DNA from 3 places in the Sphingomonas sp. GW821-FHT04B01 genome. Region 2 is predicted to be linked to each of the others. Evidence: riboswitches for the same ligand, from Rfam matches in the RefSeq annotation. Region 2 holds a riboswitch; each other region holds the start of a gene.
What was found. Region 2 has a riboswitch for cobalamin ahead of AC07UH_RS13740 (TonB-dependent receptor plug domain-containing protein). Riboswitches for the same ligand answer to the same signal wherever they lie in the genome.
Positions count from the first base shown of each region.

Region 1: it holds a riboswitch for cobalamin, as region 2 does, so the genes downstream of both, AC07UH_RS15530 (TonB-dependent receptor) here and AC07UH_RS13740 (TonB-dependent receptor plug domain-containing protein) in region 2, are expected to answer to the same signal.
Region 3: it holds a riboswitch for cobalamin, as region 2 does, so the genes downstream of both, cobW (cobalamin biosynthesis protein CobW) here and AC07UH_RS13740 (TonB-dependent receptor plug domain-containing protein) in region 2, are expected to answer to the same signal.

Region 1 covers NZ_JBWKTR010000007.1:10,601-20,303, reverse strand. The annotation lists gene glsA (glutaminase A) at 1-829, shown strand, start outside; gene AC07UH_RS15550 (LytTR family transcriptional regulator DNA-binding domain-containing protein) at 1,074-1,817, shown strand; gene AC07UH_RS15545 (DUF2306 domain-containing protein) at 1,973-2,422, shown strand; gene AC07UH_RS15540 (hypothetical protein) at 2,419-3,222, shown strand; gene AC07UH_RS15535 (PepSY domain-containing protein) at 3,356-4,747, opposite strand; gene AC07UH_RS15530 (TonB-dependent receptor) at 4,800-6,929, opposite strand; cobalamin riboswitch at 7,139-7,374, opposite strand; gene AC07UH_RS15525 (hypothetical protein) at 7,683-9,044, shown strand; gene AC07UH_RS15520 (sensor histidine kinase) at 9,200-9,703, opposite strand, start outside.
Region 2 covers NZ_JBWKTR010000005.1:170,772-180,474, forward strand. The annotation lists gene AC07UH_RS13730 (response regulator transcription factor) at 1-506, shown strand, start outside; gene cobU (bifunctional adenosylcobinamide kinase/adenosylcobinamide-phosphate guanylyltransferase) at 600-1,121, opposite strand; cobalamin riboswitch at 1,150-1,353, shown strand; gene AC07UH_RS13740 (TonB-dependent receptor plug domain-containing protein) at 1,491-3,422, shown strand; gene AC07UH_RS13745 (aminotransferase class I/II-fold pyridoxal phosphate-dependent enzyme) at 3,422-4,396, shown strand; gene cobO (cob(I)yrinic acid a,c-diamide adenosyltransferase) at 4,393-4,995, shown strand; gene AC07UH_RS13755 (ABC transporter substrate-binding protein) at 4,992-5,804, shown strand; gene AC07UH_RS13760 (FecCD family ABC transporter permease) at 5,801-6,763, shown strand; gene AC07UH_RS13765 (ABC transporter ATP-binding protein) at 6,760-7,530, shown strand; gene cbiB (adenosylcobinamide-phosphate synthase CbiB) at 7,527-8,438, shown strand; gene AC07UH_RS13775 (cobyric acid synthase) at 8,426-9,703, shown strand, end outside.
Region 3 covers NZ_JBWKTR010000008.1:90,576-100,278, reverse strand. The annotation lists gene AC07UH_RS17255 (cobalt-precorrin-6A reductase) at 1-148, shown strand, start outside; gene cobJ (precorrin-3B C(17)-methyltransferase) at 127-879, opposite strand; gene cobI (precorrin-2 C(20)-methyltransferase) at 876-1,601, opposite strand; gene AC07UH_RS17240 (precorrin-8X methylmutase) at 1,598-2,227, opposite strand; gene AC07UH_RS17235 (ferredoxin-like domain-containing protein) at 2,217-3,467, opposite strand; gene cobN (cobaltochelatase subunit CobN) at 3,464-6,718, opposite strand; gene cobW (cobalamin biosynthesis protein CobW) at 6,728-7,771, opposite strand; cobalamin riboswitch at 7,952-8,182, opposite strand; gene AC07UH_RS17220 (response regulator) at 8,422-8,793, opposite strand; gene AC07UH_RS17215 (hypothetical protein) at 8,974-9,180, shown strand; gene AC07UH_RS17210 (metallophosphoesterase) at 9,231-9,703, shown strand, end outside.

The sequences.
Region 1 (9,703 bases), on a different contig from region 2:
GGGCGGCTTTGGCATGGCGATCGTGCCCGTCGACGGCCCCGTCGTTCAAGTGGGTGCGATCGACACCTTCCCGATCCAGAGCATCTCGAAGGTGCTAGCGCTCAACCTTGCTCTATGCGAGTGGGGGGATGCCGTATTCGAGCGGGTGGGACGCGAGCCGTCCGGCGATCCCTTTAACTCGATCGTGGATCTAGAGCGAACGGGCGGCCTACCGCGCAACCCCTTCATCAACGCCGGTGCGCTTGTCATCGCCGATATGCTGGTAGAGCAAAGCGGCGGCCCCGACTCGGTGGTCGACTTCGTCGCCGAGCAACTCGACGGCAATACTGTCCCGCTCGATGACGATGTGTTGCACGAAGGCGGCGACCTCAATCGGGCAATGCTCAGCTTCATGCGCCACCACGGCAACGTCCGCTCGGACAGCGAGTCGGTAATGGACGCCTATGTGCGGCAGTGCGCGATTATGGTCGACTGCGAAGGACTGGCGAGGGCCGGTCACTTCTTAGCTCATACTCGGCTCGCCGGAAAGGACGACGCCGGTCAGGTTGAGGCGAAACGCATGCGCACGGTTCTCGCGCTGATGATGACCTGCGGGCACTACGACGGCTCGGGCGACTTCGCGGTGCGGGTGGGGCTGCCGGCCAAGAGCGGCGTAGGCGGCGGCATTTTGGCGGTCGCTCCCGAGGTTGCATCCATTGCCGTATGGTCGCCAAATCTAGACCAGCACGGCAACTCGATACTTGGAATTCGCGCGCTCGAGATGCTGGCGGCGCGCACCGGTTGGTCGGTGTTTGGACCGCCGCTCAGCTCAAATGGCCGACCTTCCTAGCGCTAGAAGTTGACGCCCATCGCCCTGAACGAACGTCCGAAGCTGGGTACGCGAGCATCGATCCCCTAGTGACCGAAATCCGGTCGTCACCCCGGCGATGCGGGGGCTGTGACCACAATGGTGGCGGGGCCATCGACGTAAGCGAATGGGGCGCCTAAACGGTCTTCATAGCCAGCCGGGGTGCAGGATTATAGTGACAGGGTCCGCCAAGATACGACTTGCGACCGTCTCGGCGCCGGGCGCAATGCCACCGGTGATCTGGTTAGCTATCACAATCATTCTCACGATCGTCGACGCCTTTGGCGTCGCTACGGCGTTCGGATTAATGCTCGCGCTGGTTTTTTGGGGCGCACTGGTCGGCGTAAACATGCTCGGCTGGTCCGCTTGGCGACGATCACTGCCGGGGAAGCGTGACAGCGCCGGCCGTACGGCGCTTGGGGCCCTCGTCCTTAATTTGCTGCTCCCGATCGAGGTGTTGCTGCTCTATCGCCTGATGGGGCGGGGAGACGCCTCAGTTGATTGGAAACCGTTCGCTTATGGTCTGCTGGTGACGGGCTTCGTCATGGTCCTGCTCCGCGCCACGCGCGCGCGGTATACGCCGGCCGGGCAGGACGACGAGGTGGCCGACACTGCTCGCTCGCCAGCGATGCCGGCAACGAGTTTCGGCATTCTCGCCCGCGCCGGCATTGATCCGGCCGACCTCCTCTCGGTTCGTGCCGAAGATCATTACTGCCGCCTCGCGGTACGCGGTGGGGGGACGCTGCTGGTCCATTATCGCTTCCGCGATGCGGTCGGCGATCTTGCCGACGTGCTAGGTGCTCAGGTCCACCGCGGGGCATGGGTCGCCGATCGCGCCGTCACGGGCAGCGAGCGCACCGGGCGGCGCTGGTCGCTGCAGCTCGTCGACGGGTCGCGCGTGCCGGTCAGCGAGACCAGCATTGCACTGTGTCGTGCGCGTGGCTGGCTGGAGCGCGGTGGACTGGCGTAACTCCAGACCGGTTTCGCGAAATTTGTATCTATCCGGCGCAATCACACCTTACCGAACCGCGATCCGCCGACCATCACCGCTCCCGTATTGGGGAAAGGGGACGGGCGATGGGTGGGATATCGACAATCGGTGCGGCGCATGTTTCGATGGGAAGCGTGGCGCTGGTCAGCGCCGCCGCCGTGTTGATGTTGGCCAAGGGGACAGCGCGGCACGGGCGCGTTGACAGAGTCTATGCCGCCGCGAACCTCGCGATCAATGGCACCGCTCTTTCGATGTACGACCTTACAGGGCGACCCAACGTCTTTCACGTCATCGCGCTCGCCAATCTCGCTACGCTGGCGATGGGACTGCTGGCGCTACGTCCGTGGCGTCTAACGCATGAACCCGGCGACCTCGTCACCCATCAGCGACGGATGGCGATGAGCTATGTCGGCGTGTGGATGGCCTTCGTCACCGAACTGCTGGTCAATCTTATGATGGGCGTCAGCCGAATGAGCGACCCGCGCAGCCACTGGCCATTGATGATCGCGCTGAACCTCGCGCTCTTCGTCGCCGGTGGCTGGCTGGTGCTGACGCGCCTGACCGTTACGACGGTGCGGGCATGACGCCGGGGTCATCCGCCGGTCTGCGCCTGCCGCCCGCCGACATCGTCGCGCTGACGGCACTGGCATGGGTCGCAGCGGCCGCGCTGCACGAGGGCGTGGGGCATGGCCTCGCCTGCACCGCGTTGGGGGGGCATCCGTCGAACTGGAGCACCTTCCACTTCGGCTGCGACCCACAAGCCATGTCGCTGTGGGGCCGGCGGATCGTCGCGGGAGCGGGAACCGCGGTCAACGTCATCCTCGCCGCGCTTGGCTGGCTCGTCTGGCGAGGGAGCGGTGTGCTGAGGGGCCGGCTTGCAGGTTGGATCGTGTTCGCGCTCAACGGATTGACCACCTTCGGCTATCTCGTCTTCTCCGCAGTCTTCGGGATCGGCGATTGGAACGGGCGCGGAGTGATGACCGGGGTGGCCGATCCTGTTCTTGCGCGTGTCGCGCCTGCAGTTATTGGCATCGCCGGTTACTATGCCGTTGTTCGCCTCGCCGCAGGAATGCTGTCGCCCATGCTCAACGGTGCAGATGTCGCTGCGCAGGCACGGCGGTATGCAGTCATCGCGTGGATGACGACAGGGGTGATCTCGCTAGCCGCTGCGCTCGCTGCGGGCAGCGACTGGCGCTCTACGATCGGCGCGTCGATCGGGGTCGCACTCGGCGGTAATGCCGGCCTGTTGAGCATGGGTCGGTTCATTAAGCCAACGGCTGCCGCATCGACAACCACCCTTCCGCCGAATTGGCTGCTGCGCGTGGTTGCCATCCTCGGGACGGTAGCGTTTGTCGCGATCCTGGGGCCGGGGATCGCCTTGTAGAGCAACGGACCAGAGACTTCGCCGATTGGTCGCGGAACTGCCTGCGGCACTGCCTCCCCCTTGGACATGGATTAGTGTCTGGAGTTGAGAAGCGGAGGAGGGCACTCGAATGGCCGGAAATGGGTCGGACCTGTCATCGTCGGAGCCGTTTCCATCCCAGCCAGATGCCGCTTATCGAGGTGATCGTGCCGATGACGGAAGCCAGCCAGATCAGTACGTCCCAAACCGGTCGGTGCAGAGTGAGCGCGGTGAGATCCCATTTGTGGAGGAGATCAAATGCCCAACGATATGCTCGCTGCCGCGCATCGACGCTCTTCAGAATTTCGCCGGTAGCGGGATCGATGTAAAACCAGGTCTGTGCCGGATCAGCGAGACGCAGCCGCAACACCGGCAGTCGTGGCAGGGTCGCGACCGCATACCAATATGCATCGGGCGCCGTCAGGCGATCAACGGTAAGCGATGGCGTAGGTCCAGCTAGTCGACGAGCCCCAGCGATGATGGCTTGTCCGGTCGGGCGCGATGGCGTGAGCGTTACGGCACCCAATGCCAATCGTCGGCCATCGCGATAGGAGAGCACCACGAGCGGCGTCCCGGCGTTGTCGATAAGTTGGGCTGTTACCGCGCCGGCCCCGACGGCACGCAGCCGGTCGAGCGATACGACCGGCATCTGATCGGAGGCTTTATAGACACGCATCGCTGCCTCGTCCGGTTCCGTCCCAGCGAACAGATGGCCGGGGTCGACCGATAGCCACCCGCTGAATATCCACGCGATCAGGAAGACGCCACTCACCATCCCCGCGACATGATGCCAGAGCATCCAGCCGTTGTAGGGCGTCATGCGTCCGCCCTTGAAGCGGCGTGCGCCGACACGGGTGCGCAGAATGCCAATCCATATCCCCGCGACGGCTGCGGCGATGCAGGGGCCGGATACCCACAGCACGACCTGACGCCAGGCCGTTTGATCCTGCCGCAGCACCGTCGGATAAAGCCAGTGCGGCACCGAACCTATCCAGTTCCAGAAACGCTCGCGGCGTGTCGTTGCCTGCACTACGGCGCCCGTGCTCGAGGACACATAGACCTCCGTTCCGTACGCGTCCGCGAGCGCGACCTTCCAGAGCGGTCGATGTCGATCAAAGCCGCCGGCGACTGTCCACTGATCGCGAGTGAGTCGTTCGACGTGCTTCATCGGCGCGTTTCCGAAGCGACCGGCAACCCGACTGGCGTAACGAACATCGACCAGTCGCAAGACGGCACCGCGATGCGCCGAGACCGTGGTGTGCGTCCCGTTCCATCCCGTCACGCGCCAGACAGGCATGCCGTCGCGCATGTCGAGCAGCAGCTCCTGCGGCACTCGCCCTCGCTCAAGCGGGGGCGGGACGTCTACCGCCGCCCAGTCGATCGCCTCGCCCCCAGCCAGCCTTTCGGCTGGCGAGAGGGAGGGATAGGGCACGTAGAGCATCACCAGCCCGGACAGGAACCACATGGCGAAGAACAGGCAGCTGGCGATGCCGATCCAGCGATGCACGAGGTAGAGCCAGCGCCGGGCAATCTTGCCAGGTGCCGGCCACCTGCCGGCGTTAAAAGATCGCACGAAGCGAGACGTCGACCGAGCGGGGACGGCCAAGCACCCATTGCTGGTTGTTGTACGTGCTGATCGCATAGTCCCGGTCGACCAGGTTATAGGCGTGGATATCGACCGCGAGGTGCGGCGTCACCGCATAGGACAGCGTGGCATCGAGCGTGGTGTAGCCGGGAACGCGGAAGCGGTTGGCGTTGTCCGAATAGCGGCGCCCGACGTGGCGCAGCCCGGCGCGCGCCTGCAGCGCGCGCGTGGCATTCCAGCGCAGCCAGAGATTGGCGAGCGTCTCGGGTACATCCGGCGGGGTATTGCCATCGAAGCGCGTGCCGCCCGAGAGGAAATCGTCGAACGTCGCGTCGAGCACGCTGCCGTTGGCATCGATGCCGATTCCGTAAGGCAGATCGAGCGACACCGCGGCCTCGATGCCCTTGGCCGATCGCTGGCCGACCTGCTCGATCGGGCTCGATGGGGTCAGTTGCGCCAGCAGGCGTTTCTTGACGATGCGGTAGGAGGCCAGCGTTGCGGTGCCGCGGCCGTCAAGGAACACAGCCTTGGCGCCGACTTCGACCTGGTCGCCCACCGCGTTGCTGAACTGCACCTGCCCGGTCGAATAGGTCGTCAGCGTCCCCAGCGGGTCCACGCCGGTGGCATATTGCGCATAGAGCGAAACGGTCGAGGTCGGTTGGTAGACGCTTCCCACCCGCCAGGTCGCATTGTGCAGATGCTTGGCGAGCGCGAATGTCTCGGTAGCGACGCCTCCCGGATAGTCGATCGACCAGCGGCGTATCGTGTCCCGCTCGTAGCGCAGGCCGGCGACGATCGAGACGTGCCTGCCGAGCGTCAGCCGATCCTCGGCAAAGACGGCATATTCGTTGGTCCGCGTGCGATAGCGCGGCGCGATGCCCTGTGTGTCGATGATGCGGCCGGGATCGAAAGCCGAGGGATCGACCTCCGAAATCTGCGGGGCCGAACCGAAATTGTGCGAATAGGTCAGCTTGATGAGGTTGACGTCGAAACCCACGACAAGCGCGTTGCCGATGCCCTCGGCGATGCCCGTCCTGAGCGTCACGCTGCCCTGATCGCCCCACTGCGTCTGGTCGTGGACGATCCCGGTCATGTCGGTGCGCAGGATGCGACCGGGGGTGCCGACGTTGCCGCTGCCGTTGGGGCAGGCGCCGTCCGCGGCGATCCAGCAATAGCTCTCGAGGTTGAGCCACGAGCGTCTGGACGTCAGGCGATAGGCCTGGTTGCTGACGGTGAGCGCATCGTTCGCCGTCCAGTCGACCTGCAGACTGGTACGGTTGTCGCGGTAGCGGATGACGCCGTCGCGTGTGTTGTAGTTCCGTTCCCGGATGCCGTCGTCGAGCCGGCCGTCGATCAGCGGCGTGCCGAAATAGCGCATCGGCTTTTGGTCGCCGTAGTCGTCGCGCGCGGTGACGACGAGCGTGTCGGTCGGCGCCCAGCGCAACGTACCCGACACGGCATAGCTGCGCGACCGGCCGCGATCGACATAGCCGTCCGATCGGCGATAGCTGCCATCGATCCGATAGGAGAGGCGCTCGGTGGCGGGTCCGCCAGCGCCCGCTGCGACATGGAAGCTGTCCTGCGAGCCGTAGCCGATCTCGCCTTCCACCTGGGTCCGCTGCGTATCGGGTTTGCGCATCAGGACATTGACCGCACCGCCAAGCGCGCCCTGGCCGTACAGCACGGAGGCCGGACCGCTCAGGATGTCGATGCGCTCGACCATCCACGGTTCGGTCGGAAAGGTGATCGTGCCGGCGGCCGGAAACAGCCGTACGCCGTCGATGAGCCGCAACACCGATCCCTGACCGCTGAAGCCACGCGCGGCGAGCGCGGTGCCGCCATTGCCGGGATTACCGGCGTTGCTGACTCCGGGTGCCCGGCTTTCCGCATCGACCACGGACATGTCGCCACGCGCGCGGATCGTCGCGCCGTCGATGACCGTGATCGTTGCCGGGGTTTCGAGCGGCGTGAGGCCCAGGCGGCTCGCGGTGGTATTCGGTTCGGTTAGCGTGTCACGGCTATTCTGCCCGACGACCAGGATGTCCTCGTCGCCGGCGGTGACCGTGGACTGAGCGTCGAGCGGACCTGCGAAGACGGGCGACATCAAAGCGCCCGCGAACGCGAGGCGGGATGACAGGAACGGCATTACGATAATCCCCGGGCGTCGAGCGAACCCGGCAGGGACCTTCCGCGAACGGCCGACATTCGCGCCGGCCGGACGCCATCGCGACCGGCACGCATGCCCGTGCGGTCCCCACCGCACACGTCGTCGCTCGACGGAGTACCGTGCCGCGGCCACCCCCTGGGCCAGGCAAGAGCGACCAGACGCCGGCAGGTCTCCTGGCTCACGGGTCATCACACGATGCACGGCCTTCCCAGGCCCGCTGACTTACGTCCGGCCCAGTGGCTGCCCCTTCCGTGCAGGAAGAAGCGATATGCATCGCGCTCGCCGCTTACAGTTGCAGGGACAGCCTCGGATTCAGGCAGCGAACCACCTTCACCGCGTTCCCTATTAAGCCCCTCTCGGGGCACCGACGCGATCATGCCGGCCCGCTCGCATGGAACAGGTCGACGATGACTGTGTATATCGGCGGAAACCGTCGTGCAACCGGACGACGCTACGATCGCAAAGGTCCAGACGGAGAGACGGCCCCCTTTATGAATGTCGGAAGTTCGGGAGCCACCGAAGGGGGCGGGAATGACCGCGCTTGGGTCTACCCGGTAACAGTGCCACTTTTCGGATTCTCTGGTCGTTCGAGTCTAGATCGCAGTGTCATCGAAAAGCACCAACTTCTTGCAGTAAGACGACAGCTATCTGAAGGCGAGCGCCTACAGGCATCCGGGCAGCAGTTGCCCAGTGTTCACCTTGATTGACGGTCCGATCAGCCCTGTTACCCTCCACCTTGCGGCTTTCAGGAACGAGGACGCATCGCTGGGAGATCATCGCATCATGTTTCGTTGCCAGATGGTTAGTCGCAAGACGCTACTGTCCGCGATCGCCTTGTGCGCCACCGTCGCAACGGCCCAAGTTCCGCTCGCCACCGTCAGGGCGGCTGAACCTGCGCCAAAGGCAAGCAGCGTCGTTCTAATCAAGCCTTACGCGACGGTGACGCCGAAGGAGGGGAGCCTGAACGACTTCAGGCTCAAGGCACTCGCCAGCGTCGATGCGGAAGACCCGCTGGCGGGTGACCCCAATCTGCAGACCCTCAGCCTGTTTGGACGCGAGGACCTGATTGCCGCGACCAGCGACGACTATCAACCGACCACCTGTGCTCCAGCAATGGGCGCCGGGGACGCGAGAGACGAGATAGTGAAGCAAGCCCGCAAGACGTCGCTGGTCATTATCAACGAAAGCCACGAACGTTCCGAGCACCGCGGCTTCACAACGGAGTTGCTTGCTCCCTTGCGTGCCGAGGGTTATTCCGCGCTGGCGATCGAAGCGCTTTCCAACCCGGAACCGGGCACTCCGCCAGAATACTATCCCTCCTTCATGCGTAAGACGAGCCCGGCACAACTCGAAGATGAAGATGGCTATTATCTCGGCGAAGCAGAGTTCGGCCGCTTGGGACGGACGGCGAAGCGACTGGATTACAGTCTCGTTCCCTACGAAGCTCCGCATAATGATCAGGACGCCAAGATGTCCCCGTCGGAGAGCATCGCCCGGCGTGAAGAGGCGCAGGCGACCGCTCTCGCCGCCTGGATCGGTGCCCATCCAGGCGTCAAGATGATCGTCCATGTCGGGTATCACCACGCGACGGAAGTACCTACAGCCAAGGGCGACCGCTGGATGGCGACGCGCCTCAAAGCCAAGACCGGGATCGATCCGCTCACCATCTCTCAGACGACCTGCCGCGGTGGCGGCAAGGTTCGCCGGCTTGCCGTGCTCCCGGCCGACGAACCCGCCGGCACGTTCGACCTCGTCATCGATCACCCTTCCGCCCGCTTCGCTCGCGGCCGCCCCGTCTGGCGGATCGCGGCGGGCGACATGCTGGTCAGCATTCCTGCAGAACTCTACCCGAAGAAAGGCTGGCGCGTGATCGAAGCCCGGCCCGAGGACGAACAAACCACCGCCGTGCCGATGGACCGGGTAGCGATCCGCCCCGGCGAGGACATTGCCCTCATGCTGCCGCCGGGCCGCTACCGATTACGGGCCATCGATGTCCAGCAAGAGGCCAAAAGAGAAACCCTGTCCGGCGCGAAGGATAAGGTGACACCGTAGCGGTGGGCTTCTGTTCGCGCCCACGTCCTGACGTTCGAAGCCATAACATCAGTTATCAGAAGCGGTCAGACCGGGGAGACGAACGAGCGGCCGAAGGTAGGAAGCCGAAAACTGTTCGAGAATTTCCGTAACTGGGTCGTCTCTCGGAATGTGATTCATGCCATCTTGTCGATCAAGCCTGCACCCCGGTCTCGTGCGTGCGGGGGTAGCCGGATTTCGATACGGCTGGGTTGTTGTTCGCCGATGCCGATCTGTCCGCCGTGAAGCAGGATCACCTGTCGGGCGAAGCTGAGGCCGATGCCGGTGCCTGTGCGCTTGGTCGTGAAGAAGGGGAGGAAGACGTCGTGGCGCAAATGCGCGGGCACGCCCGGTCCCCCGTCCGACACGCTGAGCGTGATCTCGCCGTCGGACCCAAGCGCGGCGGTGACGCGGATGGCGACACCGTCACCGGCCGGGGCCGCTTCGGCGGCGTTCTTTAGGAGGTTGAGGAAGACCTGGGTGAGGAGTGCCGCGTCGCCGTCGATCGCAGGCATCTCGGGCGCGACCGAGATGTCAACGCGCGCGGTCTCACCGTGCGGCGTCGCGCGGAATAAGTGGATGACGCGGCCAAGCCATTCGTCCACCACGATGGGGGTACGGACGAGCGTTGGCGCCTCGCT
Region 2 (9,703 bases):
ACGGGCTCGAACTGGTGCCGCTGATCCGCCGGGCGGGCGACGCGGTGATCCTCGTCGTCTCGGCGCGCGACGCGACCGATCAGAAGGTCGCGGCGCTCGATCTCGGCGCCGAGGATTACGTCACCAAGCCGTTCGACGGCGAGGAATTGCTCGCCCGGCTGCGCGCGGCGCTGCGCCACCGCGGCATCGATGCGGCGGCGGCGAGCGTGATCCGCCGCGACGGGCTGGAGATCGACCTCGACCAGCGCCTCGTCCGCCGCGGCGGCGAGGCGTTCCACCTGACGCGCAAGGAGCATGACGTGCTCGCGGTGCTTGCCCGCCACCCCGGCCGGGTGGTGACGCACCAGCGAATCCTCGCGGCGGCGTGGGGCGGCGACGACGATCCGCGGGTGGAATATCTGCGCATCGTCGTGCGCAACCTGCGCCTGAAGCTGGAGGAGCCGAACGCGACCGGGAGCGTGATCGCCAACGAACTGGGCGTGGGATATCGGTTGCTGATGGGGTGAAAGAGGGGGGCGACCGTTCGCCCTGCGCTCCTCGAAGGGCAGGTGAGTCTCACCGTGCTTCGACAGGCTCAGCACGAACGGGTCAGGGGCGGCTCAGTCCCTCCCCGGAAACGGCTGCAACGGCAGCACCATGCTGGCGGCGACGAAATAGACCTCGCGCATCGCGGCGGCGACCTGCTGGTTGAGCCGGCCTGCGGCGTCGCGGAAGGCGCGGCCGAGCGGATGGTCGGGGACGATGCCGAGGCCGACCTCGTTGCTGACGACGAACAGCGGCAGCGGGGTCGCGGCGAGCGCGGCGAGCAGGGCGTCCGACCGCGCCGCGACGTCGTGCTCGCCGAGCATCACGTTGGTCAGCCAGAGCGTCAGGCAGTCGATCAGGATCGCGCCATCCTCGATTGCGGCGACCGCCTCGGGCAGCGCGAGCGGGCATTCGACGGTCGTCCAGCGCGTGTCGCGGTCGGCGCGGTGGCGGGCGATCCGGTCGGTCATCTCGCCGTCCCACGCCTCGGCCGTGGCGAGATAGTGGAGCGGGCCGGCGCAGCGCTCGGCGGCGGCCTGCGCCAGCCGGCTCTTGCCCGAGCGGGCACCACCCAGGAACAGCGTCTTGGCTGCGATCATCTTGCCTTCGTCTCCGCGGGGTTCTAGGGGCGCCGATGCGACAGGTTCCCAGAGATGGGATGAAAAGGGAACCCGGAAGCGAGCCTTGCAGCTCGTCAGCCGGGGCTGCCCCCGCAACTGTGACCGGCGAGCCCTGCTCCCCGCGCGCCACTGGATCATCCCGATCCGGGAAGGCCGGGCAGGGCGACGACCCGCGAGCCAGGAGACCTGCCCGTCGCGGTTGTCCTTCGTCCGGACGGGGTGTGCCGGCACGATCGAGGATTTCCTCGCGAGACGACGATGTTGGGGGCGTTGCGCGGCGGACAGACCGGTTCCGGCACATCCGCGGTGCGTGCTCCCGTTGTTGCAACGAAGGGGGAAACCATCGTGAAGAACTACGCCTGTCTCATCCTGCTGCCGTGCATCGCGGCCGCGACACCTGCCTTCGCCCAGACCGCGCAATCGACCAGCGGCCTTGAGCAGGTCGCCGACGCCGGCAGCGACATCCTCGTCACCGCCAATCGCGAGGCGCGACCCGCATCTACCGTCGGCCAGGCGGTGACCGTCCTCGACACCGCGACGATCACCCAGCGGCAGGCGGTGGTCGTCGCCGATCTGCTGCGCCAGACGCCGGGCGTCAGCGTGACGCGCAACGGCGGCGTCGGCACCGCGACCTCGGTCAACATCCGCGGCGCGGAGAGCGACCAGACCGTCGCGCTGATCGACGGGATCAAGCTCAACGATCCCTCGTCGCCGGGCGGCGGCTTCGACTTCGGCGGGCTGCTGATCGGCAATATCGCGCGGATCGAGGTGCTGCGCGGCGCGCAATCGGTGCTGTGGGGCAGTCAGGCGATCGGCGGCGTCGTCAACCTCATCACCCGCCAGTCGACCGAGCAGGTCGCGGTCAACGCGCGCGTCGAGGGCGGCTGGCACGAAACCGGGCAGGGCTTCGCCAACGTCTCGGGCAAGATGGGGCCGGTGTCGGCGAGCCTGGGCGGCGGTTATTACACCACCGAGGGCATCTCGGCCTATGCGCCCGGCACGGAGCGCGACGGCTATCGCAATTATGCCGCCAACGGCAGCCTCGGCATCGCGCTGGCGCCGACCGTCTCGCTCGATGTGCGCGGTTTCTATTCCAACGGCCGCACTGATATCGACGGCTTCCCGCCGCCCACCTTCGCCTTTGGCGATACGCGCGAATATGGCACGAGCGAGCAATGGACGGGCTATGCCGGACTCAATGCGGCGCTGTTCGACGGCCGGTTCCGCAACCGCTTCGGCTATGCGCATACCGATACCGACCGGCACAATTACGATCCCGACGGCACGCCGACGGAGACGTTCGCCGGCAAGGGGCGCAACGACCGGATCGAATATCAGGGCGTCGCCGATCTTGGTTCCGCGGTGTTCGCCACCTTCGGCGCGGAGCGCGAGGTGTCGCGCTTCACCACGGCAAGCTACGGCGGACCGGCGACCCGGGGGCGGGCGCGGATCTTCAGCGTCTACGGCCAGCTCGCGGTGACGCCGGTCGCCGGGCTGACCGCGACCGGCGGCGTGCGCCACGACGACCACAATATCTTCGGCGGAGCGACGACCGTCTCGGCCAGCGGCGTCTATTCACCCAACGATGGCGCGACCGCGTTCCGCGCGAGCTATTCCGAGGGGTTCAAGGCGCCGACCCTGTATCAGTTGCAGAGCGAATATGGGAATGCGCGGCTCAGACCCGAACGCTCGCGCGGCTGGGATGCGGGCGTGGCACAGAAGGCGCTCGACGGCGCGGTCGAGGCGAGCGCGACCTATTTCCGCCGCACCTCGTTCGACCTCATCAATTTCGTGTCCTGCGACACGTCCGTGGGGATTTGTGCCGACCGGCCGTTCGGCACCTATGACAATGTCGCGCGGGCGCGGGCGCAGGGTGTGGAATTCGCGCTGACGCTGCGCCCGGTCGAGGCGCTGACGGTCAGTGCCGCCTATACCTATCTCGACGCCAAGAACCGCTCGACCGGCACCGCCAATGCCGGCCGCGACCTAGCACGACGGCCGGATAACAGCGTGTCGGTCAACGCCGACTATCGCTGGCCGTTCGGGCTGACCACCGGCGCGACCGTCACCGCAGTGGGGGACAGTTTCAACAACGCATCCAACTCGCAGCGGCTCGACGGCTATGTCGTCACCGACCTGCGCGCATCCTTCCCGATCGTCGATCATGTCGAGGTCTATGGCCGGATCGAGAATGCGTTCGACCAGCGCTATCAGACGATCCTGCAATATGGCCAGCCGGGGCGCGGCGCCTTCGGCGGCGTCCGCCTGACCTATTGATGATCGACCCGCGCGCCCCTGTCCCCCATCCTTGGGCCACCTTCTGCGCCCATGGCGGGCGGGTGGCGGCGGCGCGCGCGGCGTTCGGCGGCGCGGACTGGATCGACCTGTCGACCGGCATTGCGCCGTGGTCTTGGCCGTTCGAAACGCTGGCGGGACTCGATCGCCTGCCCGAGCCGGCGGAGATTGCGGCGCTGGAGGCGGCGGCGGCGCGGGCGTTCGGCGTCGCCGACCCCGCGCAGGTCGTCGCGGTGCCGGGGACCGATCTGGCGATGCGGCTGCTCGCGCCCCTGATCGGCGCGCGCGCGCCGGCGGTGCGCCATCCCGGCTATGCCGGGCATCGCGCGGCATGGCCGGAGGCGGAACTGGTGGCGGAGGGGCCGGGCGACCACGACCTGTTCGTGCTGGCGAGCCCGGCCAATCCAGACGGGCGCGTCGCCGACCCGGTGGATCTGCTGGCCGCGCCGATGACGCTGGTGCTCGACGAGGCCTATACCGATCCCGCCGCCGGTCTGTGCCCGCACGCGTCGGACCGGCTGATCGTGCTGCGCTCGTTCGGCAAATTCTACGGCCTGCCCGGCTTGCGGCTCGGCTTCGTGGTGGCGGGGGCGGGGATCGCCGGCGGGCTGCGTGCGATGCTCGGCGACTGGCCGGTGTCGTCGCCGGCGGTCGCGATCGGCACCGCCGCCTATCGCGATATCGCATGGCGGCGTGCGCAGGCGAGCCGCATCGTCGAGACGGGCGCGCTGCTCGACACGGTGCTGGACGAGGCCGGACTGGCGCTGGCCGGCAGCGCGCCCTTGTTCCGGCTGGTCGCCTGCGACGATGCCGCGCGGCTGTTCGGGACGCTCGCGCATCATGCTATCCTGACCCGTCCCTTCGCCGACCGGGCCGACCGGCTGCGCATCGGCCTGCCGCGCGGTGCGGCCGCGCTCACCCGCCTCGCCGCGGCCCTCGAGGAGTATCGCTCATGACCGACGACTATGCCCGCCACAACGCCCGCATGGCGAAGGTCGCCGCGGCGCGCGAGAAGATGCAGGCGCGCCGCACGCTCGAACGCGGGCTGCTGATCGTCCACACCGGCAACGGCAAGGGCAAATCCTCCTCCGCGTTCGGGATGGCGATCCGCAGCATCGGCTGGGGCCTCAAGGTCGCGATCCTCCAGTACGTCAAAGGCAAATGGGAGACGGGCGAGCGCAATTTCTTCGAGGCGCATCCCGATCTCGCCACCTTCGAGGTGATGGGCGAGGGCTTCACCTGGGACACGCAGGATCGCGCGCGCGACATCGCCGCGGCACAGGCGGCGTGGGAGCGGTCGAAGGCGATGATCCTCGATCCCGAGATCGATTTCGTCATCCTCGACGAGCTCAACATCGTGCTGCGCGACGGGACGCTGCCGATCGACGATATCGTGGCGTTCCTCAAGGAGCGGCCACTGACCAAGCATATCTGCATCACCGGCCGCCACGCCAAGCCCGAATTGCTGGCGATCGCCGATCTGGTCACCGAATTCGGTGAGGTGAAGCATCCGTACAACGCCGGGTTCAAGGCGCAGAAGGGCGTCGAATATTGATCCGGCCGCTCGCCGTCGCGCTCGCCGCACTGCCGCTGGTGTCGGCGGCCCCGCCGCCGCGGCCGCCGCGGATCGTATCGATCAATCCGTGTATTGACGCGGTGCTGATGCACGTCGCCGACCCCGCGCAGATCGCCGGGATCAGCCATTATTCGCAGGACCCGCGAGCGACCTCGATCCCGCTGGCGCAGGCGAGGCGCTTCGCCGCAACCTCGGGGACGGCGGAGGAGGTGGTGGCGCTGGCGCCCGACATGGTGCTAACCGGCCCGCACGTCGCGCCCGCGACGATCGCGGCGCTGACCCGGATGAAGATCCGCATCGTCCAATATCCAGTGCCGGACACGGTCACGGAAAGCGAGGAGCAGGTGCGCGATATCGCGCGGGTCGTCGGCCATCCGCAGCGCGGCACGGCGTTGGCGGCGCGGATCGCGGCGGCGGCGCGGCCGGCGGCGGTGACGCCGGTGCCGGCGCTGATCTGGCAGTCGGGCGGGCTGGTGCCGGGCAGCGGCACATTGTCCGCCGACTTGCTGCGCCGCGCCGGGTTTCGCGACATGAGCGCGACCTACGGCCTCAAGAAATGGGACGTGCTGCCGCTCGAATATCTCGTTGCGCGGCCGCCGCGCGTGCTGCTGTCGACCGCCGCGGCCGACGTCGGCGAGGACCGGATGACGTCGCATCCGGCGGTGCGGCGGCTGGCGGGGCGGATCACCGTCGCGCCCTATCCGACGCGGCTGATGAATTGCGGCGGGCCGACGATCATCGCGGCGATGGCGCGGCTGCGGCAGGTGCGCGGGGGATTCGGGGCATGACGCGGCTCAATATCGGACTGCTGGTCGCGCTGTTTGCCGTCGCGGCGCTGTCGGTCGCGGCGGGCAAGGTGTGGGTGCCGTGGGACGCGTGGACCGCCGCCGATCCGCGCTCGATCATCATCGTCGAGCTGCGCCTGCCGCGCACCGTGCTGGCGCTGGTCGTCGGCGCGGCGCTCGGCCTGTCGGGGGCGGTGATGCAGGGCTATCTGCGCAATCCGCTCGCCGATCCGGGGCTGTTCGGCGTGTCGACCGGCGCGGCGTTCGGCGCGGTGCTGGCGCTCTATTTCGGCTATGCCGCGCAGATGTGGCTGTTGCCGGGCTTCGCGCTGGTCGGCGCGGGGGTGACGATGGCGTTGCTCGCGCTGATCGCCGGCCGCTCCGGGAGCCTGATCCTGTTCACGCTGGCGGGGATGATCCTCACCAGCATCTTCGGCTCGCTGACCAGTCTGGCGATCAGCCTCGCGCCGACGCCGTTCGTCTCGTCGCAGATCGTGACGTGGCTGCTCGGCGCGCTGACCGACCGGAGCTGGGACGACGTCAAGGTCGCTGCGCCGCTGGTCGCGGTCGGCGCGGCATTGCTGTTCGCCACCGGCCGCTCGCTCGATGCGCTCACATTGGGCGAACAGGCGGCACGGTCGATGGGGGTCGATCCGGCGCGGCTGCAACGGCTGGTGATCGCCGGAGTGGCGCTGACCGTCGGCGCCTCGGTGGCGACGGCGGGACAGATCGGCTTCGTCGGGCTGATCGTGCCGCATATGGTGCGGCCGTTCGCCGGACACCGGCCGTCGGCGATCCTGCTGCCCTCGGCGCTGGGCGGCGCGTTGCTGCTGACGCTGGCCGACGCGCTGGTGCGGATCGTGCCGACGGTCAGCGAGTTGCGGCTCGGCATCGCGATGTCGATGCTGGGCGGGCCGTTCTTCCTCTATCTGCTGATCGCGATGCGCCGGAGGCTCGCATGACCGGACTCGCGGCCGAGGGGATCGGCCTGACGCTCGGTGGCAACCGGGTGCTCGACGACGTCAGCTTCGCCTTCCGGCGCGGGCGGGTGACCGCGCTGCTCGGCGCGAACGGTGCGGGCAAGAGCACGTTGCTTGGCTGTCTCGCCGCGCTGCGCCGGCCGGACCAGGGCGCGGCGACGCTCGACGGGGTCGACGTGCAGGCGCTCGACCGGCGGGCGCGGGCGCGCGCGATCGGTCTGCTGCCGCAGGCGGCGGACGTGCATTGGGATATCGACGTCGCGACGCTCGTCGGGCTCGGGCGGCTGCCGCATCGCGGCCGCTGGGGCGAGACCGACGACGACCGCGCCGCGGTGGCGCGCGCGCTGGCGGCGACCGACATGACCGGCTTCGCGACGCGCGGCGTCGAGCGGCTGTCCGGCGGCGAGCGCGGCCGGGCCTTGCTCGCGCGGGTGCTGGCGGGCGAGCCCGACTGGCTGCTCGCCGACGAGCCGCTCGCCAGCCTCGATCCGGCGCACCAGCTCGACGTGCTCGCGCGGCTGCGCGGTGTCGCCGCGGGCGGCAGCGGCGTGGTGCTGGTGCTGCACGACCTGCATCTCGCGGCGCGGATCGCCGACGACGCGGTGCTGCTGCGTGGCGGGCGCGTCGTCGCGGCTGGGCCGGCGGAGACGGTGCTGACCGCGCCGCTGATCGCGCAAGCCTATGGGGTGGAGGTCGAGATCGGCGTCACCCCCGCCGGGCAGCGCTTCATCCTGCCGATCACGCGGTGAGCCATGCGCTGCCGCTGCTCCTCGTGCTGATCGCGGAGGCGGCGTTCGGCTATCCGCGGCGCTGGCGGCATCCGGTGGTGGCGGTGGGGGCGCTGATCGATGGGGTCGAGCGGCGCTGGAACCGCGGCGACGCGGTGCGGCAGCGGCTCGGCGGGGTGGCGCTGCTGGCGCTGCTGGTCGGGCTGGCGGCGCTGGCCGGCGGCGCGATCGAGCGGCTGGCGGGGCAGCGCTGGGGACTGGTCGCGGTGGTGGCGATCGGCACCACCGGACTGGCGCAGCGCAGCCTCCACGATCATGTCGCGGCGGTGCTGGGGCCGCTCGCTCGCGGCGACCTGCCCGCGGCGCGGCGCGCGGTGGCGATGATCGTCGGCCGCGATACCGAGACGCTCGACGAGCGCGGCGTCGCCGTCGCAGCGATCGAGAGCCTTGCCGAGAGTTTCTGCGACGGCGTCGTCGCGCCCGCCTGCTGGTTCCTCGTCGCCGGCCTGCCGGGGCTGTTCGCCGCCAAGGCGATCAACACCGCCGATTCGATGGTCGGCCATCGGACGCCGCGGCTGGTCCGGTTCGGCTGGGCGTCGGCGCGTGCGGACGATCTGGTCAACTGGCTGCCGGCGCGGCTGTCGGGCATGTTGGTCTGTCTGGCGGGTGGCGGCGGCTGGGCCACGATGCTGCGCGATGCGCGCCGCCATGCCTCGCCCAACGGCGGCTGGCCCGAGGCGGCGATGGCGGGGGCGCTGGGGCGGCGGCTGGGCGGCGCAATATGCTATGACGGCGAGCCGGCGCAGCGCGCGGTGCTGGGCGCGGGGCCGCTGCCCGATGCCGCCGATCTGGCGCGGGCGCTGCGCATCTATCGCATCGCCTGCCTGTTGCTGTGGATCCTCGTCGGAGCCATGGCATGGGCGCGGTGATGCTGCAGGGGACCGGGTCGGACGTCGGCAAGTCGGTGCTCGTCGCCGGCCTGTGCCGCGCGTTCGCCAACCGTGGCCTCATCGTCCGCCCGTTCAAGCCGCAAAATATGTCGAACAACGCCGCGGTGACGGCCGACGGCGGCGAGATCGGCCGCGCGCAGGCGTTGCAGGCGATCGCCGCGCGCGTCGCGCCGCACGTCGACATGAACCCGGTGCTGCTCAAGCCGCAGAGCGACCGCACCTCGCAGCTCGTCGTCGCCGGCCGGTCACGCGGAACGCTCGCGGCGGGCGACTATTGGCGGCGCAAGCCCGATCTGCTCGGCGAGGTGCTCGATGCCTATCGGCGGCTGGCGGCGGCGGCGGATATCGTCGTGGTCGAGGGGGCGGGGTCGCCGGCCGAGATCAACCTGCGTCGCAACGACATTGCCAACATGGGCTTCGCGCGGGCAGCCGGGGTGCCGGTGGTGCTGGTCGGCGATGTCGATCGCGGCGGCGTGATCGCGTCGCTGGTCGGGACGCGGGCGGTGATCGACGCGGACGATGCGGCGATGATCCGCGGTTTCATCGTCAACAAATTCCGCGGCGACCCCGCATTGTTCGAGGACGGCGCGACCGCGATCGTCGATCGCACCGGCTGGCGCAGCATCGGTGTCGTGCCGTGGCTGGCGGAGGCGGCGCGGCTGCCCGCCGAGGATGCGGTGGCGCTCGGGCGGGAGAGCGGCGGCGCGGGGGTGACGATCGCGGTGCCGATGCTGTCGCGGATCGCCAATTTCGACGATTTCGACGCGCTGGCGCACGAACCGGGCGTGCGGCTGGCGATGATCCCGCCGGGCCGGCCGCTGCCGGGCGATGCGGCGCTGGTCGTGCTGCCCGGGAGCAAGGCGACGATCGCCGACCTCGCGTTTTTCCGTGCGCAAGGGTGGGACGTCGACCTCGCCGCGCATGTTAGGCGTGGCGGGCGGGTGCTGGGCATCTGCGGTGGTTATCAGATGCTCGGGCGGACGGTCGCCGATCCGCTGGGGATCGAGGGGCCGGCGGAGACGGTCGCGGGCCTCGGGCTGCTGCCGGTCGACACGGTGATCGCCGCGGACAAGCGGACCCGGCCGATCACCGGCGAGATCGACGCGGGCATCGGCTTCACCGGTTATGAGATTCACGCCGGCGTCACGACGCCCGATGCGGGCACGCCGCCGCTGCTCCGCTTCGCCGATGGCGTCGCCGACGGCGCGCGGGCTCAGGACGGCCGCATCGCCGGCTGCTACGTC
Region 3 (9,703 bases), on a different contig from region 2:
CAGCGGCGCGGCGGCGAAGCTGGCGGCGGCCCGCGACCTCGGCTTGCCGGTGCTGCTGATCGACCGGCCGATGCTGCCGGCGCGCGCCGAGGTGCACGACGTCGCCGCGGTGATGGCGTGGCTGGGTCATGCCGAGCGCGGCGTATAGAGGATCGGCGCGCCGGTGCGCGCGATTAGCCGGGTGCGGCTCGATCCGACGATCACCATCGTGCGCATGTCGGCCATCGCGCCGCGCGCCGCGGGCAGCGGCACGATGCGCAGCGCTTCCTCCGCGGTGGTGACGGCGCGCGCGAAGAGCACCGGGCGATCGTCGCCGCATGCCTCGCGCAGGATCGCGAAGGCGGCGTCGAGCGTGTCGGGCCGCGCGCGCGAGCGCGGATTGTAGAAGGCGATGGCGAAATCCGCTTCGGCGGCGAGCGCGATCCGGCGTGCGAGCAGCGGCCAGGGCTTGAGATTGTCGGAGAGGTTGATCGCGCAGAAATCATGGCCGAGCGGCGCACCGGCGCGGGCGCTGGCGGCGAGCATCGCGGTGATGCCGGGCAGCACGCGGATGTCGAGGTCGCGCCAGTCGGGCGGCCCCGCCTCCAGCGCCTCGAACACCGCCGCTGCCATTGCGAACACGCCGGGATCGCCCGACGACACCACGACGACGCGTCCCCCCGCCGCCGCCAGCCGCAGCGCGTGGCCGGCACGATCGATCTCGACGCGATTGTCGCTCGCGTGCAGCCGCAGGCCCGGCCGCGGCGCGATCCGCGCGACATAGGGGATATAGCCGACCACGTCGGTCGCGCGGGTTAGCGCGTCGGTCACCTCGGGCGTGATCAGCGCCGAATCGCCCGGTCCCAGCCCGGCGATCGCCAGCCAGCCGCTGTCGCTCATGGCCGCCGCCCCTGGCCGTGGATCAGCAGGATCGCGAAATAGGGTGCGGTCTCGCCCGCCTCGGCGAGCGGGGTGACGCGTTCTTCCGGCATCGCGGCATATTCGACCAGCCAGGCCGCGTCGGTGCGCCCGGCGGCGGCGATCGCGCGGCGCAGCTTGGCGAGGTGGCGGCCGATCTTCATCACCACCAGCGCATCGGTATCGCGGATGCGGCGGGTCAGCTCCTCTTCGGGCAGCGTCGCGGTGGCGATGGTCAGCACGTCGTCGCCCCAGGTGATCGGCCGGTCGGTCGCGGTCCAGGCGCCTGACATGCCGGTGATCCCCGGCACGATCCGCACCGGCACGCGGCCGGCGAGCCGCGCATGCAGGTGCATGAACGATCCGTAGAAGAACGGATCGCCCTCGCACAGGACCACCACGTCCTCGCCCGCTTCCGCCAGCGTGGCGAGATGCGCGGTACAGTCGGCGTAGAAGGCGGCGAGGCAGGCGTTATAGGCGGGGTCGGCGACGGCGATCTCGGTGGTGACCGGATAGTCCATCGCATATTCGACCACGTCGGCACGCAACAGGCCGTCGACCAGCCGGCGGGCACGGCCGGCGCGACCCCGTTTGCGGAAATAGGCGAGGTGGCGCGCGCCGCGCACCAGCCGGTCGGCGCGCACGCTCATCAGGTCGGCGGCGCCGGGGCCGAGGCCGACGCCATGGACGGTGCCGGTCGTCATTCGGCGCGGCTCGCCAGCGCGTTGACCGCGGCGACGGTGATCGCGCTGCCGCCGAGCCGCCCGGCGACGATCGCGCAGGGCACCGGCTGCTCGGCCCAGAGCGCGTCCTTCGACTCGCACGCGCCGACGAAGCCGACCGGGCAGCCGATGATCGCCGCCGGGCGCGGGCAGGCGGGGTCGGCGAGCATATCGAGCAGGTGGAACAAGGCGGTCGGCGCGTTGCCGATCGCCACCACCGCGCCGGCGAGATGCGGCCGCCACAATTCCAGCGCGGCGGCGGAGCGGGTGTTGGCCATCGCCGCGGCGCGCGCCGGCACCTGCGGATCGTGCAGCGTGCAGATCACCGCATTGCCGGCGGGCAGGCGGGCGCGGGTGATGCCCTCGCTGACCATGCGCGCGTCGCACAGGATCGGCGCCCCGTCGGCGAGCGCGGCGCGGGCGCGGGTCGCGAAGCCGGGCGAGAAGCGGATCGCGGCGGCGAGCTCGACCAGTCCGGCGGCATGGATCATCCGCACCGCGACCGGTTCCTCCTCGGGCGGAAAGCGGGCGAGATCGGCCTCGGCGCGGATGATGGCGAACGAGCGGCGATAGATTGCGGCGCCGTCGGTTTCGTAGCTATGCGACACGGGAGGGGCTTTCGAGCAGGGCGATGAGGTCGTCGGGCGACAGGCCGGCGACGGCGGCGGGATCGCCGGCACGGGCGTGGAAGGCGAGATCGAAACGGCCGTCGCGGCCGGTGACGACGACGTCGGCGGGGGCGGCGCGGGCGCAGCCCTTGGCGCATCCAGAAACGTGCAGCCGTCCGGCGACGTGCGGCGCGACACGCAGCGCGAGCGCGCGCGTCGCGACGGTCGCCTGCGGACAGGCGGGTGCGCCGACGCAGGCGTCGACGGCGAGGTCCGCAGCCGCGCAGGCGGGGAGGCCGGCGGCGGCGGGATCGAGCCCCTCGACCAGCAAATTGCGCCACGGCGTCACGCGGATGCCGGTGACGCCGGGCCGGTCGGCGAGATCGGCGAGCATCGCCGCGTCGGTCCGGCCGAAGGGGAGGCCGATCGTGGTGCCTTGGGTGGGTCGTAGCGGATGCGTATTGTGGTCCCCGGCGGAGGCGAGATCTTCGCGCAAGCCGACGCCATCCCCCGTTCTCCCGCGAAGGTGGGAGCCCAGGGCCCCCACTCCAAGACGGTGTCCTGCTTGGTCCTGTGTTCCCGCTTTGGCGGGAACACTGGGGGTGGTGGCACCCCCCGCGAGGTTCGCCGGCAACGGGGCGACATGCCGCGCCATTCGTCCCGCCGCGACGCCGCCGCTGGCGACGAACCATTCCGCCAGCGCGATCAGCGCGGTCGTTTCCTTACCCGGCGCCAGCGCGTACCCACCGGCGCGGCCGTCTGCGCGCAGGATCAGCCCACCGGTCGCATCGCGTTCGATCCGGAAGTCGGCGGGGCTGTCGATCAGGACCGGTTCGCGCCCCGCATCGATCGCGATGCCGATCTTGCCGGGCAGCGGCGGCAGCGCGTCGAGCCGGTCGAGCAGCGCGCAGGCGATGCGATGCGTGTCGTCGCCCTCCCGCCAGTCGGGCGCGACCAGCAGCGCGCGGGCCTCGCGGACCGGATCGGGATCGACCAGCCCGGCGGCGACCAGCGCGGTGAGGGCGACCGCCCAGCCCGCCTCGTCCAACCCGCGCAGCTGGAGCGCGGCGCGGTTGGTGAGGTCGATCAGGCCGTTGCCATGCGTGCGGGCCACCACGGCGATCGTCCGCGCCTGCGCCGGCGTCAGCCGCGCGAGCCGCGGGCGGACGCGCAGGATCAGCCCGTCGCCCGCCGCCATCGGCCGCCATGCGGTCGGGCACCAGCCACGCACGACGCTCATGCCAGCGACGCCACAATGGCGTTGCGCCGCGTCGGCCACAGGCCCGAGCGATGCAGCGCGGCGAAGCGCGCCTCCATCGCGGCGAGCGCGGTGGGATTGGCGGCGGCGAGGAAGGCGCGCACCGCGTCGCGGCCGAGCGTCGCGTCGTGATAAAGGTCGATCAGCTCCGGCGTCACCACGCGCGCGAGATGCGCGAAGGCGCCGAGATGGTCGAGCGTCGCGGCGATCTCGGCGGCGCCGCGGAAGCCGTGGCGCATCATGCCGTCGATCCACGCCGGCTGCGTCGCCCGGCCGCGGACGACGCGGGCGATCTCCTCGCGCAGGCTGCGCGCGCGCAGCCGCTCGGGATCGCGCGCATCGAGATGATAGAGCGCCGCCCGGCCGCCCGCGACCGCCTGGGCGGCGGCGAACCCGCCTTCGTGCGCCGCATAATCGGCGGCGAGCAGCAGGTCGCTTTCGGGCAGGTCCTGCAGATGGACGAAGGCGTCGGCGGCGGCGATGCGCGCGCGCAGGCCGGCGGCATCGGCGCGCGCGTCGGTGTCGTCGAAGGCGAAGGACGAGGCCGCCAGCCACGCCTCGCCCGCCATTGCGCGCGCGGCGTCGGTATAGGTGTCCGCAGCCTCACCCAAGCCGAGCCCGAACCGCCCCGGCGCTGGGCCATAGACGCGCGGCGCGGCGGCACGGCCGACGAACGGGTTCCAGTCGGCGGGCTCGTCGCGCGCCGCCAGCGCCCGTACCGCCTGGCCAAACAGCGTACACAGCGGCGCGAACGTGTCGCGGAACAGGCCGGAGATGCGCAAGGTCACGTCGATCCGCGGCCGATCGAGCAGCGCGAGCGGCAGGATGTCGACGCCGGTGACGCGATCGGAGCCGGTATCCCAGATCGGCGCGGCGCCGAGCAGGTGCAGCGCCATCGCGAATTCCTCGCCGGCGGTGCGCATCGTCGCCGATCCCCACAGATCGACCACCAAGCCGCGCGGATAGTCGCCGTGATCCTGCAGATGGCGGCGGATCAATTCGTCGGCGAGTCGCTGGCCCTGCACATGCGCCGAGCGCGACGGCACCGCGCGCGGATCGACCGCGAACAGGTTGCGCCCGGTCGGCAGCACGTCGGTACGGCCGCGATGCGGCGATCCCGCCGGGCCGGCGGCGACGCGGCGGCCGGCGAGCGCGGCGAGCAGGCCGTCGCGCTCCGCCGCGCCGCACGCGCCGCGCCCGAAGACGTGCAGGCCGTCGCCGAAGCGGCTGTCCTTCACGTCGCAGACGAAGGCGTCGATGCGGGTGATCGCCTCGGCGGCGGTGGCCGCGCCGGCGAGATCGAGTTCGGCGGCGAGTCCGATCGCCTGCGCCTCCTCGGCGATGTCGCGCTGCAACCGGTCGCGCCGCGCCGGGTCGAGCCCGTCGGCATTGGAGAATTCGTCGAGCAGCGTCTCGATCCGCGCGAGACCCACGCCGCCGTCCGCCGCGATCATCGGCGGCGGCAGATGGCCGAGCGTCACCGCGGCGGTGCGGCGCTTGGCCTGCGCCGCCTCGCCGGGATCGTTGACGATGAACGGATAAAGGATCGGCAAGGACCCGGTCAGCGCCTCCGGCCAGCAGGCGTCGGACAGCGCCACCGCCTTGCCGGGCAGCCATTCGAGCGTGCCGTGCGCACCGATCTGGATCGCCGCATGGCACCCGCGGCTGCGCAGCCAGAGGTAGAAAGCGACATAGCCATGGCGGGGAACGCGCGACAGATCGTGATAATCGTCGGCGCGGGTCGCGGGCGTGCCGCGTTCGGGCTGGAGCGCGACCAGCGTCGCGCCGCGCCGCGTCGCGGCGAAGCGGAAGGCGCCGTCGGCGACCGCGGGATCATGCTCGGGCTCGCCCCAGGCTGCGGCGAGATCGTCGCGCAGGCTGGGCGGCAAGGCGGCGAGCGCGGCGCGATAGGCGGCGACCGGCCAGCATAGCCACTCCGCCGCCAAGGCCTCGGCCAGCGGTACGCCGGCGGTGGCGGCATGTCCGGCCGTGGCGAGATCGGCGAGCATCGCCTCGGCCGAGGCGAGCGCGTCGAGCCCGACCGCATGCGCCATCTGGTGGCTCTTGCCGGGATAGGTGGAGAGGATCAGCGCCAGCCGCCGCGCCGCCGGTGCGGTCCGGCCGAGCGAGACCCAGGCGGCGACGCGATCGGCGATCGCCGCGATGCGGGCGGGGTCGGCGCGATGCGCGCGGCGGGCGTAATCGAGATCGGGGTCGCGCACCGCATCCTGCTTGCAACTGGCGATCCCGGCGAAGATGCGGCCGTCGACCTCGGGCAGGACGACGTGCATCGCGAGATCGGCGGGCGACAGCCCGCGCGCGCTCTCCGCCCAGGCGGCCTGCGTCGAGGTGGCGAGCGCGACCTGGAAGACCGGCACGTCGGCGCCGTCGAGCGGCGACTCGGTCTCGTCGCGCGCCGAGAAGGCGGTGGCGTTGAGGATCGCGACCGGGGCCAGCGCCTTGACCCAGCGCGCGATCCAGCCGCGCGCGTGCGCGTCCTTGAGCGACGGCGCGAACAGCGGGACGACGTCGAAGCCGCGCGCCGCCAGCGCCCCGGCGAGCGCCGCGACCGGATCGAGATCGGCGGCGAGCAGATAGGAGCGGTAGAAGGTGAGCAGCACCCGCGGCCGCGCCTCCGGCCGGATCGCGAGCGCCGCGGGGCAGGTGACGCCGTCCGTCTGCGTCCAGCCGCCGACCGGCGGAACCGCACGCACCCCGCCTACCGGTCCCGCCGCCAGCCCCGCGGCGAGCGCGAGCTGCGCCAGCGCCGCCTGCGCCGCGACCGCGCCGCCGGTGTCGCACAAGGCGGCGAGCCGGCCGAGCGTCGAGCCCGGCACCGTGGAGGCGGCGGCCAGCGCGGCGTCCTCGCGCCCGTCGGCGGCGAGCACCGCCAGCGCGATGCCCTGCGCCCGCGCCAGCGCCTCGACCTGTTGCAGGCCGTAGGACCAATAGGACCGCCCGCCGATCAGCCGGATCAGGATGCCCTTCGCACCCGCCAGCGTCCGCTCGACATAGGTGTCGACCGACAGGGGATGCGCGAGATCGGCGAGGTTGGCGAGCCGCAGCGACGGCAGCGGCACGCCGCCACCGCGCGCGGCATGCCAGCCCGCGGCGAATGCGCCGAGGTCGCTGTCGGAGAAGGACAGGACGACGAGATCCGCCGGCCGCTGGCCGAGATCGCGCGGCGTCGCGATCTCCTCCAGGCCGTGGCTCTCGCGGAAGACGACGTGCATCGTGGGGGCTCAGCCGTTCAGCACGGGCCCGATCGTCGCGGGGTCGATGCGGTCGCGCTCGGCGATCACGACCAGCCGGGTGGCGCGCGCCTCGCCCGGCCGCCACGGCCGGTCGTATTGCGTCCGCACCCGCGCGCCGACCGCCTGGACGAGCAGCCGCATCGGCTTGCCGCGCACCGCCGCATAGCCCTTGACGCGCAGCACGTCGGACTCGCGCGCGAGCCGTTCGATCCGCGCGACCAGATCGGCGGGATCGTCGATCTCGCCGGTTTCGTGGACGAGGCTGTCGAAATCGTCGTGCTCATGCTCGTCCTCGCCGTCATGATGCGAGGGGCGGGCGGCGATGTCGTCCTCGGCCGCGGCGTCGAGACCGAGGATCACCGCGGGATCGATCACGCCGTCGGTCAGCTCGACCACCGGCACCGGCCGCGGCGCCTCGGCGGCGATCACCGCTCGGGCGGCGGCGACGCCCTCCGGCCCGGCGAGGTCGGCCTTGGTCAGCAGCACCATGTCGGCACAGGCGAGCTGGTCCTCGAACACCTCCGCCAGCGGCGTCTCGTGGTCGATCCCCGGATCGGCGGCGCGCTGCGCGTCGAGCGCGGCGACATCGGTGGCGAAGCGACCGGCGGCGACCGCCTCGGCGTCGGCCAGCGCGATGACGCCGTCGACGGTGATGCGCGAGCGGATCGCCGGCCAGTCGAACGCCTTCAGCAGCGGCTTGGGCAGCGCCAGGCCTGATGTCTCGATGAGGATATGGTCGGGGCGCGGGTCGAGCGCGAGCAAGGTCTCCACCGTCGGGATGAAATCGTCGGCGACGGTGCAGCAGATGCAGCCATTGGCCAGCTCGACGACATTCTCCGCCGGGCAATCGGGGATCGCGCAGCCCTTAAGGATGTCGCCGTCGACACCCAAGGTGCCGAATTCGTTGACCACCACCGCGAGCCGGCGGCCGTTGGCGTTGCGGATCAGATGGCTGATCAGCGTCGTCTTGCCGGCGCCGAGGAAGCCGGTGACGATGGTGACGGGGATCTTGGCGAGTTGTGGATCGGCCACGGATGTTCCTTCGCGAGCGCCGCGACGACGAGAACACGGTGGGGCCACATATCGCCGATGCGCGAGCGACGGACGGGCGCTTCGCATGTCGCCCGCGCCACGCACCGATGCGGGCCAACCGCATGGGTCTTCGTCGCTCAGACGGAACACCGTGCCCCGGCCATCCCCTGGACCAAAGCAAGAGCGACCCTATCGCCGGCAGGTTTCCTGGCTCGCGGGTCGTCGCTCGGGGCACGGCCTTCCCGGATCGGGCGAACCCTTGCCAGTGGCCGCCTTCCCGCGGGGGGAAGGCATGTGTCCGTCGCTCGCCGCTTACAGTTGCAGGGACAGCCGCGGCATTGGAGCCGAGGCCCCGCACCGCATTCCCATTTACGCCCTCTTGCGAAGGGCACCGACGCGATCATGGCACCGGAGACCGGCGCCGCCGGTCGACTTAGCCGCTACCGCCGGCTTTGCCAATCGCGCAGGCGGGCGGAGACGGCGATCGCTGTGTACGGTTTCGTACATAGCCCGTTTCCGGTCGACTTGCCGCCGTTAACCATTAGAGCCCGTGCGCAGCAGGAAGGGTTCTCCCGATCCTTCGTGTGCAGTTCTCCAGGACTGTCGGAGCCGTCGCCGCATCATGCCGGCGGCGGCTCCACCCCGCCCCGTCAATGCGCCGCGAGGTGTGCGGCCTCATCCTCGATCAGCCGGCTGATCGAGCGTTGCAGCGTATCGTGCGACACCGGCTTTTCGATCACCGTCGATCCCGGCGGGCATTCGCCGCAGCGTTCGGGATAGCCGGTGACGTAGAGGATCGGGATGCGGCGTCCCTTGGCGATCCGCTCGACCGCACGGACCCCGGAGCCGTGGACGAGCTTGACGTCGGCGATGATCATGCCCGGCATGCAGCGCTGCGCCGCCGCTTCCGCCGCTTCCTGCGTCTCCACGATCTCCGTGCTGCCGGCACCGGCGAGCACCGCGGCGTCGGCGACGAACTGGCCGAACAAATAGGAATCCTCGATGATCAGCACATGGGTCATGACCGCTCCCGGCAGTATCCGGGGGCCGGCAGGCCAGAGGTGGCGACGCCGTCTCCCGAACCGGTTCCTAATGCGTCATGCTGATCTAAGTTCCTGATAGAGGTCATTTTCCGCATGTTCGACGGGCGATGCGTCCGGTCCCCGGCACGGTGCGTTGACGCCGCGCACGAGGAGAGAATGATGACCGACACGACCGATCAGAATGGCCCCGCCGAAAGCTACGGCGACCTGCCGATCCAGCCGACCGGATCGGGTGTCGCCGATCTCGAGATCGCCTATGAGCAGATGAAGCTCGCCGAACAGGCCGAGGCGGATGTCGGCGCGGTCGCGGTGACGCCGACCGATGCCAGCGACGCCGCCGCCGAGAGCGCCGCCCACCCGAGCTGAGCGACGGGACGGCGCTTGCGAGGCAGCGGCGGCACGGTGCCGCAAGGAGAATGACGATCTTCCACCTGATCTTTGCGACGCCGTCCCTGTACGTCATCGTCCGTTGGCTGCTGCCGCTGTCCCTGCCGCTTTGGGCGAAGGGCGGCGTCGCGGTGACGCTGCTCGCCGCCTCGCAATATCATTTATGGAGCCGCCTCTCGTCGGGATCGGTGTTCGCGCCGGAATTCCCGCGCGCGATCGTCATCCTGTTCAACTGGGCCTTCGGCGCCATCCTGTTGCTCGCGCTGCTGCAGATCGTGCTCGATCTCGGCACGCTCGCTACGATGGTGGTGCGGCGCGAGGTGGTGGGGGCGCCCGATGCGGCCCGCTATGGCATCGCCGGCGTCGCGGCGCTGCTCGCTGCGATCGGCGTCGCCGGGGCGATCCGCGTGCCGCCGGTGCGCGACATCACCGTCGCGGTGCGCGACCTGCCGCCGTCGTTCGACGGCTACCGGCTGATCCAGCTCACCGACCTGCATATCAG